3 regions of the Thalassospira permensis NBRC 106175 genome follow, and region 2 is predicted to be linked to each of the others. Evidence: riboswitches for the same ligand, from Rfam matches in the RefSeq annotation. Region 2 holds a riboswitch; each other region holds the start of a gene.
The links. A riboswitch is a leader RNA that binds a small molecule or an ion and turns the genes downstream of it on or off. The one in region 2 is predicted to bind cobalamin.
Positions count from the first base shown of each region.

Region 1: linked by a shared signal. The riboswitch ahead of SMB34_RS00160 (methylmalonyl-CoA mutase family protein) and the one ahead of SMB34_RS18905 (CbtB domain-containing protein) in region 2 are both predicted to bind cobalamin.
Region 3: linked by a shared signal. The riboswitch ahead of SMB34_RS14460 (ABC transporter substrate-binding protein) and the one ahead of SMB34_RS18905 (CbtB domain-containing protein) in region 2 are both predicted to bind cobalamin.

Region 1 is NZ_AUNC01000001.1:55,805-62,120, forward strand. It holds gene SMB34_RS00160 (methylmalonyl-CoA mutase family protein) at 1-918, opposite strand, end outside; cobalamin riboswitch at 1,010-1,176, opposite strand; gene SMB34_RS00165 (response regulator) at 1,443-1,865, shown strand; gene phhA (phenylalanine 4-monooxygenase) at 1,993-2,883, opposite strand; gene SMB34_RS00175 (Lrp/AsnC family transcriptional regulator) at 3,026-3,505, shown strand; gene SMB34_RS00180 (SDR family NAD(P)-dependent oxidoreductase) at 3,649-4,407, opposite strand; gene SMB34_RS00185 (TetR/AcrR family transcriptional regulator) at 4,561-5,148, shown strand; gene SMB34_RS00190 (hypothetical protein) at 5,197-6,027, opposite strand; gene SMB34_RS00195 (asparaginase) at 6,222-6,316, shown strand, end outside.
Region 2 is NZ_AUNC01000067.1:70,644-76,959, forward strand. It holds gene SMB34_RS18895 (hypothetical protein) at 1-13, opposite strand, end outside; gene SMB34_RS18900 (ArsR/SmtB family transcription factor) at 147-611, shown strand; cobalamin riboswitch at 732-944, shown strand; gene SMB34_RS18905 (CbtB domain-containing protein) at 977-1,150, shown strand; gene SMB34_RS18910 (CbtA family protein) at 1,154-1,837, shown strand; gene SMB34_RS18915 (hypothetical protein) at 1,911-2,435, shown strand; gene SMB34_RS18920 (DUF1636 family protein) at 2,436-2,807, opposite strand; gene SMB34_RS18925 (heavy metal translocating P-type ATPase) at 3,007-5,430, shown strand; gene SMB34_RS18930 (transporter substrate-binding domain-containing protein) at 5,827-6,316, shown strand, end outside.
Region 3 is NZ_AUNC01000030.1:9,868-16,183, reverse strand. It holds gene SMB34_RS14470 (SDR family oxidoreductase) at 1-393, opposite strand, end outside; gene SMB34_RS14465 (AraC family transcriptional regulator) at 562-1,479, shown strand; cobalamin riboswitch at 1,535-1,730, shown strand; gene SMB34_RS14460 (ABC transporter substrate-binding protein) at 1,942-2,982, shown strand; gene SMB34_RS14455 (FecCD family ABC transporter permease) at 3,024-4,031, shown strand; gene SMB34_RS14450 (ABC transporter ATP-binding protein) at 4,028-4,810, shown strand; gene purD (phosphoribosylamine--glycine ligase) at 4,835-6,118, opposite strand; gene xseA (exodeoxyribonuclease VII large subunit) at 6,232-6,316, shown strand, end outside.

The sequences.
Region 1 (6,316 bases), on a different contig from region 2:
CATCAGGCGAAGCGCACGAAGTTTGGCAATCCCGGCAAAGAAATCGGTGCCGACCGCAACATTGAACGCAATCGCACCCGCCGCCTGATCAATCACCATGCCGGTATCGGTCAGGGCGCGCAGATAGGTGACACCACCTGCCAGCAGGTAGGCAAGTTCCTGCCCATCGGTCGCACCGGCATTACAGAACGGCGCGCCATTGACCGTGATGGCGGTGGCATGCGGGAAACGGTCGATCAGATCGGCGGCAATATCGGCGGCCTGTTTGATCGCATCATCGGCGGAAACCGGAAGGCTGCCTGTTGCGGCCAATGTGCCAATCGGATCGATGTTAAAGGCCGGTGCGGCGTCGCTTGCAAAATCGTCATCCGCGTCGGCGCTGTTTTCCGCATCCTTTTCAAGGCGTGCGGCCAGAATGGCGGCGGCCGGGATGGCGGCGGCACCGGCATCGATCGCGACGGTGGCAAGGTTGGTATAGACATCGTCAAGTGTGGCTTCGAGATCGGCAAGGCAGTGAATGGCAATGCCGTCAATGCCAGCATCGCCCGATGTGACATCCGCGCCCGTGCGTGCGGCGGCATCCAGACGTAGCAGGACCGACGTTGCGCCGTTTTCCAGATCATCGAGAATCGCGGCATTGACCGATTTGGGATCGGGATGGGCATGAAGCTGGCGGATGTCCCAGCCGCTGGCGGCGTCCTTGGCATCGACGGCGGCACACAGGACCTGATGGATCAGGCGGGTTGCGTCGTCCTGATCGTCGTTGGTGTAAAGCGGCTGCATCGCGAAACCGTCAAGCATCCTTGTGACCAGTTTCCTGTCAAAGGATGCACCTTTAAGCCCGGCTTCCGCCAGTTGACGCCAGCTCGCATAATCTGCGGCTGGAAACTCTGAGGCCAGCTTTAACGGGTCTGTCATGCTCTCTCCCGGTCGCGGTCGGATCTTTTCGGATCTGGGCCGATTCTATTTTACAACGGATTCCCTCCGCCCGGTACACCCCGCCCGGTCCGGCAGAAACAGAGCCATCTTTCGGTATCTGGCTTGTGCACCGCCAAAACGGCGCATTTACAGTTGCGAGGGCAGCTTCGGCCTTGATCGCGGGTTTGCGCCGGATCGTACCGAATTCCCGAAAGAATGTTTCCATATCGCATCTGCGACATGGCGGTGTTTATAGCACCCGCCCATAATTACGTAAATAGGCATGGAAATACCTATTTAGGTCAATATTCCGACCATCCATCAGCGTTCCGTAACGTTATCGTCCTGAAAAATGGTTGTTTTCTGCCAAAGGCGGGATCAGTGGACGGATAATTATGGCGTGCCGCTGCCATTATACTTTGGCCGGATTGTGATGGTTTCTGGGAAAAAATGCGGGGTTTAACCAATTTGACATTTTCATCTGCCAGATTGGGGCTGTCCCAAATCTCGGAGTATTGCCATCCATGAATGCGCTCAGCGCCGTGCCGCCCCGACCGATACATGACGGTCTGGTTGCGTTTGCCGACGACAGCCCCAGCGCCAAAGCGGCCCTTGAAACCGTTTTGCGCCGTGCCGGGTATGACGTGGCAGGGTTTGACTGTGCCGACGATCTGATCGACCAGCTGGACGGTCTTTATCCGCGCGCGATTATTCTGGATCTTGAAATGCCCGGTATGAGCGGGTTTGAAGCCTTTTGCGAGATTCGCCGCCGCTTCCCGAACGCGGTCGAGGTGCCGGTTCTGTTCTTCTCGGCCCATTATGATGCCGATACGCGGGCCCAGGCCGATGCCCTTGGCGCGGCTGACTTTATCAGCAAAGATGCAAGCCCGATGGTGGTGATCGAGCAGCTTAACCGGGCGCTCGATAAATCCATGAGCCATTGCTGAGTTATTTTTGGCAATCGCCTGCATTTTTCATTTTTAGTGAATAATCAAAAAATCGGGTCTTTTGGCAAAAAAAATGCCGTTCGACCCGATTTTTCATATTGCTCATATCATAATAGCAAACGCCTTCTCAGGCGTGGCGAAGCTGTGCCGGGTCACCCGATGGCATGGCAATCGTGTGATCCTCGTCCCCGTGGACATGATAAAGTCGATCACAGGCAAGTGTGGTCGACGGATCGATGGTTGGACGCTGGGCGAGGCGGTCATAGATGGCCGCAAAATCGGTATCCATTGCATCGAAAAGCTGCTGATAGTCGGTCAGCACGAAATAGGTTTTCTGGAAATCGTCAATGGCATAGTCGGTTGCCATAACCCGTTCGAGGTCAAATGCCACCCGGTTGGGGGTTGGATCGGTGACGGAATAGATGGTTTCCGTTTGCGATGACAGCATGCCCGCCCCATAGGCGCGCAATCCGTGTTCGGTCATGATCAGGCCGAACTCTACCATGTACCAGTACATGCGGGCGAGTTTCTTGAGCCCGCCTTTGGCAATGGCTTCGGGGCCCTTGGCACCATAAGCCGCCAGATAATCGGCAAAGACCGGGTCATAAAGCATCGGCACATGACCAAAGAAGTCATGGAAGATGTCGGGTTCGACGAGATAGTCGATCTCCTCCGGCTTGCGCAGCCAGACGGTCACCGGGAAACGCCGGTTGGCGAGATGATCGAAAAACACATCATCGGGCACCAGCCCCGGCACCGCGACAAGGTGCCAGCCAGTGGCAGCATGGAGCTTCTCACTGACCCGACCGAAATGCGGAATGCCGTCGGCGGCATCAAGTTTTTCAAGATTGCGGATATAATCGGGGGCGGCATAGCCCGGCAGGATCGCCTTCTGACGGGCATAAAGTTTGCGCCAAAGGTCATGTTCGGCCTCAGAATAGGATGCCCAGTCCTGGGCCACGGTGTAGTCATCATTGATGTGGCTGTAATCGCCGCGCAGATTTTTGTTCTGGTCCATAGCGGTCCTCGTTTGCTCCCTGATGAGACTTTCTGCATGGACTATTTTACATCAATTCAAATGTCATTTTCGCGCGATATAGGGATCAAAATGCGTTATGGTTGATCAAATATGACCGTATAAACCATTTTGAGGGCGAAAAATGACCGATGTGCTGTTAAGCCCGACCGACATCAAAATCCTGCAAATCCTTCAGCGCGACGCATCGATCAGCAATGTGCAGCTGGCCGAAAAGGTCGGTATGTCGCCTTCGCCGTGCCTGCGCCGGGTCAAGCAGCTTGAGGCATCGGGCATCATTCGCCAGACGGTGGCGTTGCTGGACCGCAGGAAGGCCGGGCTTGGCGTGCTGGCAACCATTCAGGTCCGCCTGCAACGCCACACCGAAGAAGGGGCGGAGGATTTTGCCAAGGCGATGAACGACCTGCCGCAGATCATGTCCTGTTGGGCGATGACCGGGCGGCAGGATTTCCTTCTGGTGGCGCTGGCGCGCGATATTGAAAGCTTTGGGGATTTCGTGACGCACAAGCTGCTCTCGATGCCCAATGTGCGTGATGTGCAGTCAAGCCTTGTGCTTAAGGAATACAAGAACCAGACGGCGATTCCGATATTGGCGACGGTTTGAGGGTTGCAGGCACGATATGGCTGCCAACTTCGCCCGCACCAATGATGCCGATGATCGTCACGGGAGATTTAACTTTGGATTTGTCATGGAAAGCGATGCGGGCAGGCAAAGGGGGAATTTTCCCGCCCGCATCAGGGCGATCATCAGGTGCCGATGCCACCCGCGACATTGACGGTTTCACCAGTGATGTAACCGGCATGCGGTCCGGCAAAGAAGGCGATGGTTTCGGCGACTTCGTCAAGCGTCGCGATCCGGCGGATCGGGTGCATGTCAAGAAGCGCATCGGGCACGCTGTCGCCAAGAACTTCGGTGGCCATGTCGGTTGGCATCACGCCGGGCTGAATGACATTGACCGTGATGTTGCGACCGCCGAGATCACGGGCAACGCCCTTGGCATAGCCGACAAGGGCGGCTTTGGTCCCGGCATAGTCGGCCGCACCGGCGAAGGGAACGTGGCTGCCAAGGAGTGAGCCGATAAAGATGATCCGGCCCCCGTCAGAAAGTTTGGGGGCGGCCGCACGGGTATTGGCGATTGTCCCCATGACATTGACCTGCCATTGGCGATTGTATTTTTCGCCATCAAGTTCGGGATCATCCACCAACTGCCCCTGAATGGCGATGCCGGCATTATTCACAAGGATGTCGAGCCTGCCGAATTCGGCAATCACCGCATCGATCAATGGTTTGGCAGAAGCCAGATCCGACTGATCGCTTTTGATTGCAATCGCACGAACACCTTTGGATTTGAGTTTTTCGATGACGGCATGGGCCTTGTCGGCGGAAGACGCGTAGCTGATGGCGACGTTTGCGCCAAGATCGGCAAGCTTTTCGGCCGTGACAGCCCCAAGGCCACGCGACCCGCCCGTGATGAGGGCGACTTTGCCGCCAAGAGTTTCGGTCATGATTAATCCTTCCTGTGTGTGATCCTGTGCGGGCTGGCCAGAACGGCAGCGGCACTTTTCATAACGTTCATTACTGTAATGATCATTATGAAAACTGGACATGTGCTGTCAAGTGGTTTAATAACGATCATTACGAAAAACAGGATTGGACTGATGGGACGTCATCGCGAATTTGATGTGGAAAAGGCACTCGACGCGGCACTTTGTGTTTTCTGGCGCAAGGGCTACGAAGGGGCGTCCTATGCCGATCTGACAGAAGCAACCGGTGTCGAACGGCCCGCGCTTTATTCCGCGTTTGGCAACAAGGAAGCCCTGTTTCGCAAGGCGCTGGACCGTTATTACGCGCATTATCTTGATTATATTCCGGTGGCACTCGACCTGCCGACGGCCCGCGAAGTTGCAGCGCATATCCTGTATCAGGCGGCGGATCTGAACACACGTTACCCCGATCATACCGGCTGTCTTGGCATCCACGGGGTTCTTGCCGGATCGGATGATGCGGAACCGGTGCGACAGGCATTGATTGAGGCCCGTGCAGTCGGCGAAGAACAGCTTCGCCAACGGTTCGAGAGGGCAAAGGCCGAGGGTGATCTGCCTGAAACAGCCGATCCGGGCGTGCTTGCGTCGTTCGTTCTGACGATCCTGCATGGCATGGCGGTACAGGCCAAGGCAGGTTTCAGCCGTGAAAGGCTGGAACGCGTTATCGACCAGGCACTTTCGACCTGGCCGACAGCGTCTTGATGATTGGTTGTAATTACCGGGAAGTTCTTTGGGACCGGCTTTGCAAAATCACGGCACAATCTTGAAGAACGGGTCGCAGCAGGTCCCACCCGGCGTGCAGCCATAATTGCCAGTCATATCCATTGAAAAATCGGCTTTCTTCCATTGGCGATAATGGGCCGGGGTGAAATAGACGAGGTTGTTTACATAGTCGTAAACGATCCGGCCATCCGAGTTGGCATAGGCATATTGGTTATCGGCCGGATATTCCTGCTGGGTAAACTCGATATAGCCGGTCAGCGGGACTGCAACACCGCCGACAACAGAGAAACGATGCGCAACGCAATGCCAGCGTTGGCTGTTTGACATGCCCCCCAAGGCATCAAGAGCATTCATTGTTTGTTGCTGGTTTGGGTTGCCTGCGTAGTTGGGGCAAGCGGCGGTATTTAATCCGCCCAACGCGATCCGGGGCAGGTGATCAACGGCGTTGCCATGTGGTGAGCGAACCGCCCCCTGCCAATAGGCAGGCCCCATCGCGAAAGGCCCATTAACAGCAGCGGGATAGAAATTCCCGGCGGCCACCTGTGCGACATTGTAGGCGTGCAGGGATTGCGCCATCTGGCGAAGGCCGTTGGTAACAACGGCGCGCGTTGCACTGACCGAAGGCACGACCAACCCGGATAGGGTCTGGGTCGAGACGGCCTGCACGTTTTGGGGTAAAGCAGCCCAGTTATCGCACTGATTGACCGGGAAAGTATGCGAAGCCCCGTTTGGTGCGCGGCCCGACCATAATTGTCCGATGGCATCTTGCGGGTCTGCCCACTGATTCTGAGCCATAACAGGGATGGCCAAGGGAAGTGTCAGAACCAATCCGAGGAGTAGGGAATAGAGGCGTTTCATTTGTGGGTCCTTGGTTCGTTGATCATCTTCGAAAAGAAGGAAGCCCAGATTTGACGTCCCGCCGGATTGATTGTGATCGCGCTGCACTGCGTCACGGGTGATGCTTGCTTTTGGTTGGTGATTTCGGGCATAGGTTTGATCCTGTTCTGAATGCGCCCGGTCTTTGAATGTGCCCAGTCATGGAGAGCCCCAAGATGTCTGCCAATTCTGCCAACCAGATTGCTGCCAATCCGATCCTTGTCGAAGCCACGCGTGGCGGGATGGTCGAAAGTTTCCATCGCGGGCGGTA
Region 2 (6,316 bases):
TTTGCTCTTGCATCGGTGTGTCTCCTTGTTCTGGTGGGCACTTTCGATGATGTGTCATACCTGTAACGTTCCCTGCGTGGCGGAGTTCCATGCACGCAAACATCAAGTCCCCTTGCCAAGCGATGCAGGGCGTGGAAAATAGGGGCATGTCACAAAGCAAAGCAAAATCACGTAAAGTCGAAGTCACACCGGCCCGCCCGGTCGTGGTCAGCGCCAATAATGATGGTGACGGTTGTCAGGAATGCGATACCGCCGCACGTCTTGGCCTTTCCACCGAACAGGGGGAAGCCGTAACGCGTGATGCGTCGCGCGCCACCGGTCATAACCTGTCGCTGCCCGATATCGAGGCGGCGGCAAAAATCTTTGCGCTTTTGGGGGATGCCGGGCGGTTGCAGCTTGTTCTGCGCTGCATGGAAAAACCGCAAACCGTTGGCGAACTGGCCGAGGCATCGGGCATGTCGCAGTCGCTTACCAGCCATCATCTGCGTCAGTTGCGCGATCAGCGCATTCTGGCCTCCGAGCGCAACGGGCGTCATATCTTCTATCAGATTGATGACGAACATATTTCCCGTGTTGTTCGAGATGTCTTTGCCCACGTCACACACGACTAAGCCACCCCCGCACTGATCTTTGCGGGCATTCCAGTCGCAGATCGACAATCGGGCGAATATGTTCGGCAAATGATCACCCGGCCTGCGTGGTTTTCACATTGCACTTGCGCAAAATTACCGTCATAAACGAATGGCTTGGTTTTTCCCGCTCTGCTCGGGGTTGGGAAACGAAGAGGGAATTTGGAAAGCCGTCTGTTTGACGGTCAAAGCCAAAGCCGCCCCCGCGACTGTATGCGACGAGTGCCCGCCATCATACCACTTGCGAAAGCAGGGAAGGTCGGCGACGCATGAAGACCCGCAAGCCAGGAGACCTGCCAGGCATGGACCCGAACCGACTGTCGGGTGTGACAGCAAAGGAGATTTCTATGACCACGCAGACCGCGGCATTTGCCGTTTCGAAAAAATCCGTTCTTCTGCCGATCCTTGCCTGTGCCGTTTTCGGCATGGCGATTGTCTTTGTGACCGGCCACGTTCAGGCGGACCTGCTTCATGACGCGGCACACGATGTGCGCCACGCGACCGGCTTTCCCTGCCACTAAGTCATGTTCACACGCATAGTAACCAGCGCGTTGTTCGCTGGTGCTGCAGCGGGGCTTATTGCGGCCCTGCTACAGCTGTATTTTGTGCAGCCCGTTTTGCTGCATGCGGAGCTGTATGAAACCGGTGCCCTTGTGCATTTCGGCGGTGACGCGGTTAGCGCGCATCAGGATGTCGGCGGGATTGATCCGCTGCGTGACGGGCTAAGCATCCTGTTCACCATGCTGGTCTATACCGGCTATGCACTGATCCTGATCGCGGCCATGGCCTTTGCCGAAAATCGTGGTCATGTGGTGACGGCGCGCAATGGCATCATCTGGGGCATTGCAGGGTTTGTCATCGTGCATTTCGCACCGGGCTTCACCTTGGCGCCAGAGGTGCCCGGTGTTGCTGCGGCCGATGTCTATGAACGGCAAATCTGGTGGTTTGCGACGGTGGCAACCGCGGCACTTGCGGTTTGGCTGATCGCCTTTGGCCGGAACTGGCTGGCGTGGGGGGCGGCGGTTGTTCTGCTTCTGGCGCCCCATGTTATCGGTGCGCCGGAACCCGATCAGTTCAGCGGTCCCGTGCCGACCGAACTCGGCGCGCTGTTTGCTGCGCGTGCCTTTGGTATCGGGGCGGTGGCCTGGGTGTTGACCGGGCTGTTTGCCGGGCATTTCTGGCGGCGTGAAGCCGACCGGGAAGCGTAAAACGCAATCACATTGATCAGGCGCGGTATATTCCGCGCCTGTTTTCTTTCATTGATTTGTCTGGATAAACGAAATGCCACGTTCACTTGCTCTTTTCGGGATCGGGCTTGTTTTTGGCGGCGGGATTGGCTTTCTGGTGGCGGCGGGCAATGGCATCACCCTTGATGGTCATGACCATTCCGATCCGCGCGCGCATGGGGAAAGTGCCCATGGTGATACGCATGACACGATGAATGTCAACGGTGCCCATGCCAGCCATGATGCCGTCATTTCACTGCCCGATGCCGTTGATGCGCCAAGGCTTGATGTTGCCATTGCGCCCGATCCGGTCAGTGGCTGGAACCTGCATCTCTTGGTGCAGAATTTCCGTTTTGCCCCCGAACATGCCAGCAGTCCCCATATCCCGGGCGAGGGACATGCTCATGTCTATGTTAACGGCACCAAGATCGCCCGCCTGTATGGCCCGTGGCTTCATATCGCAGACCTTCCAGCGGGCGATAATGAGGTTATCGTGACCCTTACGGCCAATGACCATAGCCAGCTTGCCGTTGGCGATAAGCCACTGCGTCAGGTCATGACTGTTTCGGTTGCGCCATAATCACAGGGCCGGGATACGGGCCTTAAGGCAAAATCGAAGACGTCCGCAGCCGCGTGCGTCTTCGATCCATCCATCCGGGGCGTTCAGATATTCCCGGCAGGTGGCAATGATATCGTCAATATCACGATGTGCCGATAATCCGGCAAAAAGATAACTTGCCCGCCCGGTTCCCTGAAGTGCAACCGATGTCGGGTCGCTGCATGATCCCATGCAGTCAACCTGCGTGATTTCAAACGTTTCGGGCAATTCCGCCTGATCAAGTGCCGTGCCTAACTGCCGCACAAAACCATCCGCATCGACAAAATCCATCTTTGGGTCCGGATCAGCATCAGGTGCTGGTTGGCAGGTTTTGCAAATGACAATACGGGGCATGCGGCGGTTGGCCTTGGTTCTTAAATCGGGTGGTCACTATGGCCGCAGTGCTGGCGTAATTCATCAACTTTTTCGGGGCGTCGGGCATTGTGTGTGATAACATTCAAATCATGGTTTGAATGTTCTTGACTCACTAATATATGAATTGTTATTTGAATGTGATGCATGAATATAAATTTGAATGTTGGCGAGGTCCAGAATGTTCGTCATCGTAAAATGGGATCAGTTCCCGGCCATTGGAAATTGTGAAAGCTGCAAGTCATCGCTGATTGCGTCGCTCAACATTGCTGTGCCTGGACAAAGCTTTGTTGCTGCCGCCGATGGCCTGCACGCGCAGTCCGAACTGAGTGGCGAGGACCAGGGCGCGGTTGATGATGTGCTGGCCCGTCATCGTGACGGCATTTCGCATCGTCATTGGGCCGTGTCGGGCATGGATTGCGGGTCCTGTGTGGCGAAAATTGAAACCGCGCTTTCCAAACGTGATGGCGTGCAATGTGTTGATGTATCAATGATGCGTGAAACGGTCACGCTGGGCCTTCGCAATGATAGTGCCGAAACGCGTTCCGATATCAGCACCATGCTGACCAAATTGGGTTATCCGGCAAAGGAAAAGGTAATTCCGGGGGCGGGGAAATCATCCGAAGCCGCTTGCTGCGCTGGCGGTTCCTGTGGTTCTGCCAATCCGGCTGCGACGGATAATGCCGCGTCGCAAGATACCGATGCCAATGACAAATCCCTGCTGCGCAAACTGGCCCCCTGGCCGGAAGCCGGGGACGAAATTGCATGGGCAGCGATCTGGCTGGTTCTGGGCGGGTTGGTCGGCTGGCTGGTTCCGGCCACCGATGCCTATGCCATGTCGGTTGCATCGATCATTGCGGCATTGCCGGTGATGAAATCGGCATTCCGTCTGGCAGTAAGCGGGGCGTTCTTTTCCATCGAACTGTTGATGAGTGTCGCGGTGCTTGGCGCGGTCGCGATTGGCGAAAGTCTTGAAGCCGGGATGGTTGTGCTGCTGTTTGCGATTGGCGAAAGCCTCGAGGGTGTCGCCGCAGGCCGTGCGCGCAGCGGTGTCAAATCGCTGATGAAACTGGCCCCGGAGACTGCGCGGCGGGTTTCACCATCTGGTGGTGGCTTTGATACGGTTGCACCCTCGGTGCTTGCGCTTGACGACATCGTTGAAGTCCGCCCCGGCGAACGCATCCCGGCGGATGGTATCCTGACTGTCGGCTCGGCTGAAATCGATAACAGCCACCTGACCGGGGAATCCGTTCCGGTTGCCTCTGAACCGGGGGGCGAGGTTTTTGCCGGTGCCATCGTCACAGATCGCCCGGTACGCCTGCGCGTGACCCGCGCTGCCGGGCAAACCATGCTGGATCGCGTGATCGATCTGGTCGAACAAAGCGAAAAGCACAAGGCACCGGTCGAGCGTTTCGTTGCCAAATTCGCCCGTATCTATACGCCAATCATCATGGCGCTTGCGGCCCTTACGGTCGTTGTTCCACCGGTTCTGTTCGGGCAAGGCTGGGAAGAATGGATCTATCGCGGGCTGGCCCTGCTTCTGATCGGCTGCCCCTGTGCCTTGGTGATCTCCACACCGGCGGCGGTGACATCGGCCCTTGCCCGTGCATCCAGGATCGGCCTGCTGGTTAAAGGCGGTGCAGCACTTGAGGCCATCGGGGCCGTACGCACCATGGCGTTTGATAAAACTGGCACGCTGACCGAAGGCAAGCCGAAGCTGACGGCAATGATGTCGGTGGGTGATATGGACGAGGACCGGTTGCTTGCCATTGCCGCCGCCCTTGAAACCGTGACCTCCCACCCGCTGGCAAAGGCGGTGGTCAATGCGGCGACGGAAAACAAACTTGATCTGCCGGAAATCACCGATGCGCGAACCATCGCCGGTGCCGGGGTCGAAGCCCGGATTGATGGCACGCTTTATCGTGTCGGGGCGGCCAAACGCCTTGATATCAAACCGGCTGCCGAAGTTGCCGACTGGCTAGCCGCACAGGAAGACGCCGGTAGCACGGCCGTTGTCGTCCTACGTGATGGCGATGTCATTGGCGCGCTTGCGTTGCGCGATATCGCACGCGCCGATGCAAAGGATGCACTTGGCAAACTGAACGCCTTGGGCATCAGCCCGCTGATGCTGACCGGCGATGCCGAACGTGTCGCCAAACGTATGGCTGGTGAACTTGGCATTGATTACCGGGCGCAGCTTCTGCCCGAAGACAAGCTGAACGTGCTGGCCGAATTGCGCAATGATCCGGCGCGAAAGGGGCCGATTGCCATGGTGGGTGACGGCATCAATGATGCCCCGGCGCTGAAATCGGCCGATGTTGGCATCGCAATTGGCGGGGGTACGGATATTGCGCTTGAGGCCGCCGATGCGGTGGCGGTCAAGGACCGGCTTTCGGATGTTGTCAATCTGGTGAAGCTGTCCCGCAGTACACGTCGCGTGATCCGCGAAAATATCGCGCTGGCGCTGGGGCTCAAGGCTGTCTTTCTGGTCACAAGCATCACTGGCCTGACCGGGCTGTGGCTTGCGGTGATGGCCGATACCGGCGCAACTGTTCTGGTGACGCTTAACAGTCTGCGGTTGCTGATTGCGCTACGCAACCGCTGATCCTCATCTCGGGGAAACTGCATCATAAACCTATAGAATATCGGCCACTATTGCATCTCGTGATAGTGGCCGATTTCTTTTTGCTACCTTCCGCGCGGCGACTCCCGATCTGCCCTGTGTGCGAGACCTTCATTTTGCGCAGAAATATGCGGAAAACGTCCTGTTTTTACAGGACGTGCAGGTCATGGCATCCACGAAAATCCGCTGACCGGAGGGGCCGGGCAACAAAATCACTACACTTCAAAAACCAAGGGAAGCTGCGGGTTTCGCAAAAGCGAATTGACATGGCTAGATTTTGGTTTCAAGTTAAATCCGTAACAACGATATTAATTCCGTTATAGCGGAAAACCGGGACTCATCAAAAACGGTTGGCTCTTTTCATCAGCGGAGACAAACATGACCTTCTTAAAGACAATCGCAGTCGCGGCTCTTATGACCGCAACTGCCGGATCGGCCATTGCACAGGAAGCCAGCAAGCTCCAGCAGGTCCTTGACCGCGGTTACCTGATTTTGGGAACCGGCTCGACCAACCCGCCATGGCACTTCATTGACTCGGATAACAAGCTCAAGGGCTTTGACGTTGATATGGGCCGCCTTGTTGCCAAGGCCCTGTTTGGTGATCCCGACAAGATTGAATATGTCCAGCAGTCCGGCGATGCCCGCATTCCGAATCTTGTGACCGACAAGGTCGATCTGGCCTGCCAGTTCATGACGGTGACCGCCGAACGCGCCCAGCAGATCGAATTCACGATCCCCTATTACCGTGAAGGCGTTGGTCTGTTGCAGATGGAAGGTGGCGACTACGCCGATTACGAGGCGCTCAAAGCTGCCGGATCGGATGTTACCGTTGCCGTTCTTCAGAACGTCTACGCCGAAGAAATGGTTC
Region 3 (6,316 bases), on a different contig from region 2:
TGGCAGACCGGCGGCAATGCCATTCAGGACGCCGCGAATATTGACGTCGATCATCTTGTTCCACTCGTCAATTTTCAGTTCGGCAAGCGGCGACAGGGGCATGACACCGGCATTGTTGAAGATCACATCAACGCGGCCATAGGTGTTTTTGGCGAAATAGATCAGTGCTTCGACGTCGTCGGCATCGGTGACATCAACCGCGCGACATGTGGCGGTGCCGCCTTCGGCCTCGATTTCGGCGACGATGGAATGAAGCTTTGCCGTGCGTCGGGCCGCAAGAACGACCTTTGCACCGTTTTCGGCCAGAAGTTTTGCCGTGGCCTCGCCAATTCCGCTGCTGGCACCGGTAATGACGACAACCTTGTTTTCAACATTGTTGGACATAAGCGACATGACATCCTCCTTGTCTGGATCATGGCGCTTACTGTGATTGCAAATGGTGGCCTGATGAATACACAGAACTCTTGATCAATTGCCTGATTCTCCAGGCAGGGTGAAAACCGCTTTTCAGGATGGTTCTGGTTGCTATAGTTCATATTAGAGAAACAAAGGAGTTTGGTGATGCCTGTGTTTGAAGAGATGTCTGAACTGATTGACAGATACTGCGAAGGCGAAGGTGTTGCCGAGACGCCGGTAAAGGCGGTGCATCTGTATCGTGCGACCGGGCCGTCGATGAAAGTTCCGACAATCTACAAGCCATGCCTTTGCATTATCGCGTCAGGTGCCAAAGAGGTCACTCTGGGCGAGGCGGTTTTCAGTTATGCGCCCGGAAAGTATCTGGTGGCGTCGGTCGACCTGCCGATTGTCGGCTGTGTGACAAATGCCAGTGCAGCACTTCCGTATCGCAGTTTGTCGATTGAACTGGATGGTCAGATGTTGGGCGATCTTGTCACCCAGATTGATCTTCAGGTCGGCTCGGCATCCGAAAGCGATTGCGGTCTTCATGTCGATAACGCCAGCGATACCTTGCTGGATGCCGTGATGCGCCTGTTGCGCCTGTGCGATGAGAAAGACGATATTTCCGTGATGGCGCCGATGCTTCTGCGCGAGGTGCATTATCGCCTTCTGCGCGGCCTTCAGGGGGGCCGTATTGCGCAAATCGGCATGGGCGGCAGCAACATGCAACGCATTTCCAAGATCATCCGCCTTATGAAGGACGATTTTGCCGCACCGCTTCGGGTCGATGATCTGGCGGCACAGGCGAATATGAGTCCGTCTTCCTTCCATCATCATTTCAAGCAGGTAACCTCCATGAGCCCGCTTCAGTATCAGAAACGCCTTCGCCTGACGATGGCGCGCCAGATGATGCTGACCGAAATGAAGGATGCGGCAACCGCGGCCTATGAAGTCGGATATGAAAGCGCATCACAGTTCAGCCGTGAATATGCCCGCATGTTTGGCGCGCCACCGATGCGCGATGTCTCGGCGATCCTTGGGCGGCTGGGCGGCGATGGCACGGCGGCGGCGAACGCCTATTGAAAATTGTAATCATTGCGATTTATTCGCAATTGGCTTGACCGGCCTTCGTGACTATGTGACACCGATAGATGTCAGTATCCGATAAGGATAAAGGGAATTCGAAGCCGTCCGTGAAGACGGTTAACCGAAGCTGCCCCCGCAACTGTAGGCGGTGAGTGTTTCCTTCTGAAAGCCACTGGGATATTTCCCGGGAAGGCAGGAAAACACAACGACCCGCGAGCCAGGAGACCTGCTGACATGAATACGACGGACCGGGCGGGGTGCCCCGGAGGATGTCGGTATATGTCACCGTTCCGGGCGGGCTGAAAGCCATTGGACCGCCCTTGGATCCCGGCATTTCCCGCCATTTTTCAGCACTTTAGCCAGTCCCTTGACCATAGCAACTTTGATGTTATGTTATAACATAACGTTTATTGGTTTGGTATGTCCGGTCGGGAAATGAAATTCCCGATCAGCATATCCATGAAAGGACGCAAAGTGATTGAACTGAACAAAAAGGTTTTTGCAGTCGGGGTGTTTGCTGCAGGACTGGCTTCTTTCGCACAATACGCATCTGCCACGGAATATCCGCTTACATTGGAAAATTGTGGTCGAACCCTGACCTTTGATCAGGCTCCGAACCGTGTCGTATCGCTTGGCCAAAGCAGCACGGAACTGCTTTATCTTCTGGGACTGGCGGACAGGGTGGTCGGAACGGCCGTATGGCTTGGTCCGGTGCAGGAACAGTTTCGCGACGTCAACGCCACCATTCCGCGTCTGGCAGACAACGATCCCAGCTTTGAAAGTGTGGTCGGCCAGAAACCCGATTTGGTCACAACCCAGTTCCAATGGCATATCGGCCCGAATGGCAAGGTCGGAACGATTGACCAGTTTGCTGAACTTTCAATCCCGGTCTATACCGCACCAGCCGATTGCGTCGGTAAGGACAACACCACGGGCGGTGACGGAACGCGGATTGATGCCTTTTCGATGGATCAGATCTATCAGGGGATAGCCGACCTTTCGAAAATCTTCGATGTCGAGGAACGCGGCGCAGATCTGATTGCCGATTTCAAAGCCCGCGAACAGGCTGCGCGCGAAAAAGTGGCCGCCGTGAATGGCAAGGGAATTTCGGCACTGTTCTGGTTCTCCAGTGCTGAAATCGATGTTGATCCGTTTGTTGCCGGGCAGAAAGGCGCACCGGCCTATGTCATGTCGATCCTTGGTGTGGAGAATGTCATCGACAGTAACGATGAATGGCCCACAGTCGGGTGGGAAACCATCGCACGAACCAATCCCGATATCATTGTGATTGGCAAAATGGATCGTCGTCGTTTTCCGGCCGATGACTGGGAACTGAAAATGCAGTTCCTGAAATCCGATCCGGTAACCCGTCAGATGAATGCGGTCAAAAGCGGAAATATCGTCGTCATGGATGCCCAGTCGATGAACCCGACCATGCGGACAATCGACGGCATTGAAACCCTGGCCAAGGCAATCGAGGCGTTCGAGGCAACCCAGTGATCGGGCCAATGATCGGGAATATCATTTCCAGCCCCGTTTTCATGAAACGCATCAGCGTGGCATTTGCCGCGCTGATGTTGCTGGCAGCGGTTCTGGCGGTTGCCGCATCGGTGGGCGAAACAGCGATCCCGGTGGGCACGGTGATCAATACGATTGCCAATCATTTGTGGGATGCCGGGTATCCGGTGGATGCGATTGATGCCGGTATTATCTGGAACTACCGACTTAGCCGCGCGATTGTTGCTGCAAGTTGCGGGGCGGCACTTGCTGTTTCCGGTGCGGTCTTGCAGGCGCTTTTGCGTAACAGTCTTGCCGATCCTTACTTGCTGGGCATTTCAGCCGGTGCCTCGACCGGTGCGGTCAGCATCGTGATCCTAGGTCTTGGGGCCGGGATGCTTTCCCTGTCGCTTGGCGCATTTATCGGCGCGGTGGCGGCATTCGCCTTTGTGACCCTTCTGGCGTTACAGGCCGGGCGCGGCACGGGGGCGATCATTCTGGCAGGTATTGCCGGATCGCAGATGTTCAATGCCCTGACATCCTTCATTGTCACCAAATCGGCCAGTGCCGAACAGGCGCGTGGCATCATGTTCTGGCTTCTGGGCAATCTTAGCGGCGTGCGCTGGCCCGATGTGTGGCTGGCTTTACCCGTGGCTCTTGTCGGGCTTGTCGTGTGTCTTTGGCATGCACGCGCACTTGATGCCTTTACGTTTGGTCGTGAATCCGCCGCATCGCTTGGTGTGCCGGTCAGGCGGGTTTATGCGATCCTGATTGCCGCAGCCGCGATGATGACCGCGGTAATGGTCAGTATCGTTGGTTCCATCGGTTTTGTCGGGCTCGTGATCCCGCATGCCGCGCGCTTTTTTGTCGGAACGCGTCATGGGCTGCTATTACCGCTATCGGCATTGATTGGCGCACTGTTTCTGGTCTGTGCCGATGTCATCTCACGCGTGATCGTTCCGGGGCAGGTTTTGCCAATCGGGGTGATTACCGCCCTTGTCGGGGCCCCGGCCTTTGCCCTGATCCTGTGTCACGGAAGGATTTTGCGATGAGTTTGGAACTGCGCGATATCGTCTGGTCTGCCGGTTTTCGCAAGATCATCAAAAATGTCTCCCTCCGGGTGGAACCGGGCGAGTTTCTGGGCCTGATCGGGCCGAATGGATCGGGCAAAACCAGTTTGATGTCGGTTTTGGCCGGTATTCGTCCACCTGATCAGGGGCGTGCGATGCTGGCAGGGCAGGACATGAAAAAGCATGGTCGTCGCAAACTGGCCCGGCAGATCGGCTTTGTCGAACAGCAGGCCGACACCACGGACCGCCTGACCGCGCGCGAGGCGGTGGCACTGGGACGCACACCTTATCTCAGCATGCTGTCGCCTTGGTCGGAACGCGATGATGCGATTGTGGAACGTGCGCTCGGCGATGTTGATATGACCCATCTGGCCGACCGGTTCTGGCATACGCTTTCGGGCGGTGAAAAGCAGCGGGTTCATATCGCGCGTGCGCTGGCGCAGGAACCAAAATTCCTTCTGCTGGATGAACCGACAAACCATCTGGATATCCGTCATCAGCTTGGATTGCTGGAACTGGTGCGTGAATTACCGGTGACCGTGGTGGCGGCCTTGCACGATCTGAACCATGCCGCGATGTATTGCGACCGGATTGCCATGATGCGTGACGGGGAACTGGTGGGGATCGGCAGTCCTGCCGATATTCTGACGACCCAAAATCTGCGCGATGTGTTCGGTGTGGATGCCACCATCGAACATGGCCCTAACGGGCAATGCGCGGTGCGCTATCACGCAGGCATGAAAAAAGACCGGGCTGCATGACCCGGTCTTTTCCAATTCAAAGGCTTACTTCTGTTCGCGGGCAATCGCGCGCCAGCCGATATCACGACGGCAAAAACCACCCGGCCAGTCAATGGCATCAACCGCTTCATAGGCGCGTTTCTGTGCCTCGGTCACCGACGTGCCGCGCGCGGTGACGCCAAGAACACGACCGCCCGTCGCGGTCAGTTTGTCACCATCCATTTTCGTGCCCGCATGCAGGACCTTGACCTTGTCCATCGCATCGGCATCGGCCACGTTTTTGATCTCGGTGCCTTTGTCGTAGCTGCCCGGATACCCCTTGGCGGCCATGACAACGACCATGGCGGTTTCGTCATGCCATTCGGGTTTGACGGTATCGAGTTTTCCGGTTGCCGCCCCATCAAGGATATCAAGCACATCCGATTTCAGACGCGTCATCAGAACCTGGCATTCCGGATCGCCAAAACGGATGTTGTATTCGATCAGTTTCGGATTGCCCGCATCGTCAATCATCAGACCGGCAAACAGGACGCCCTTGAACGGATGGCCTTCGGCGGCCATGCCCTTAACGGTCGGAACAATGATCTGTTCCATGACCTTGTCCTCAACCGACTGCGTAAAGACCGGGGCGGGGGAATAGGCACCCATACCACCGGTATTCGGGCCGGTATCGCCCTCGCCGACGGCCTTGTGATCCTGTGCGGCAATTAGCGGAATGACGTTTTCCCCGTCACAAACCGCAAAGAAAGATGCTTCTTCGCCGGTCATGAATTCCTCGATCACCAGCTCCGCACCGGCATCGCCGAATTTGCCACCGACCATGCATTCGTCAATCGCCGCAAGGGCTTCGTCGATTGTCTGGCAGATCGTCACACCCTTGCCCGCGGCAAGGCCGTCGGTTTTGACAACAATCGGGGCACCGTGCTTTTCAACAAAGGCCCGCGCATCGTCGGGCGTGGTGAAACGGCCATAGGCCGCGGACGGGACGCCAAACTTTGCCACCATGTCCTTCATGAAACCCTTGGAGCCTTCAAGCTGTGCGGCAGCCTTCGAACAGCCAAACGATTTGATGCCAGCCGCATCCAGCGCATCGACAAGGCCCGCGACCAGCGGGGCCTCGGGGCCAACCACCACCAGATCGACCGCATTGTCGGTGGCAAATTTCACAAGCCCGTCAATGTCGCTATCTGAAATGGCGATACATTCTGCTGAATCGGCAATCCCGGCATTGCCCGGCGCACACCAAAGCTTGGTCAGTCGCGGGCTTTTGGCAATTGCCCAGCACAATGCATGTTCACGTCCGCCACCGCCAACGACCAGAACCTTCATGATTTTAACCTCGATTACGTGTCCGACTGCTTGATGGTCCAGACGGGATGAACTAGGCTTGCACCCCATCCCGCTTGAAAATTTATGCGGGCTTTTAGCATAAAGTGCCCTTGATGACGCAAGATTTGTTCGACCCGTTCGCCCCCATGCCCGAAGAACCCGCGAAACCGGGAAATCTCCCCGAATTTTCGGTCTCCG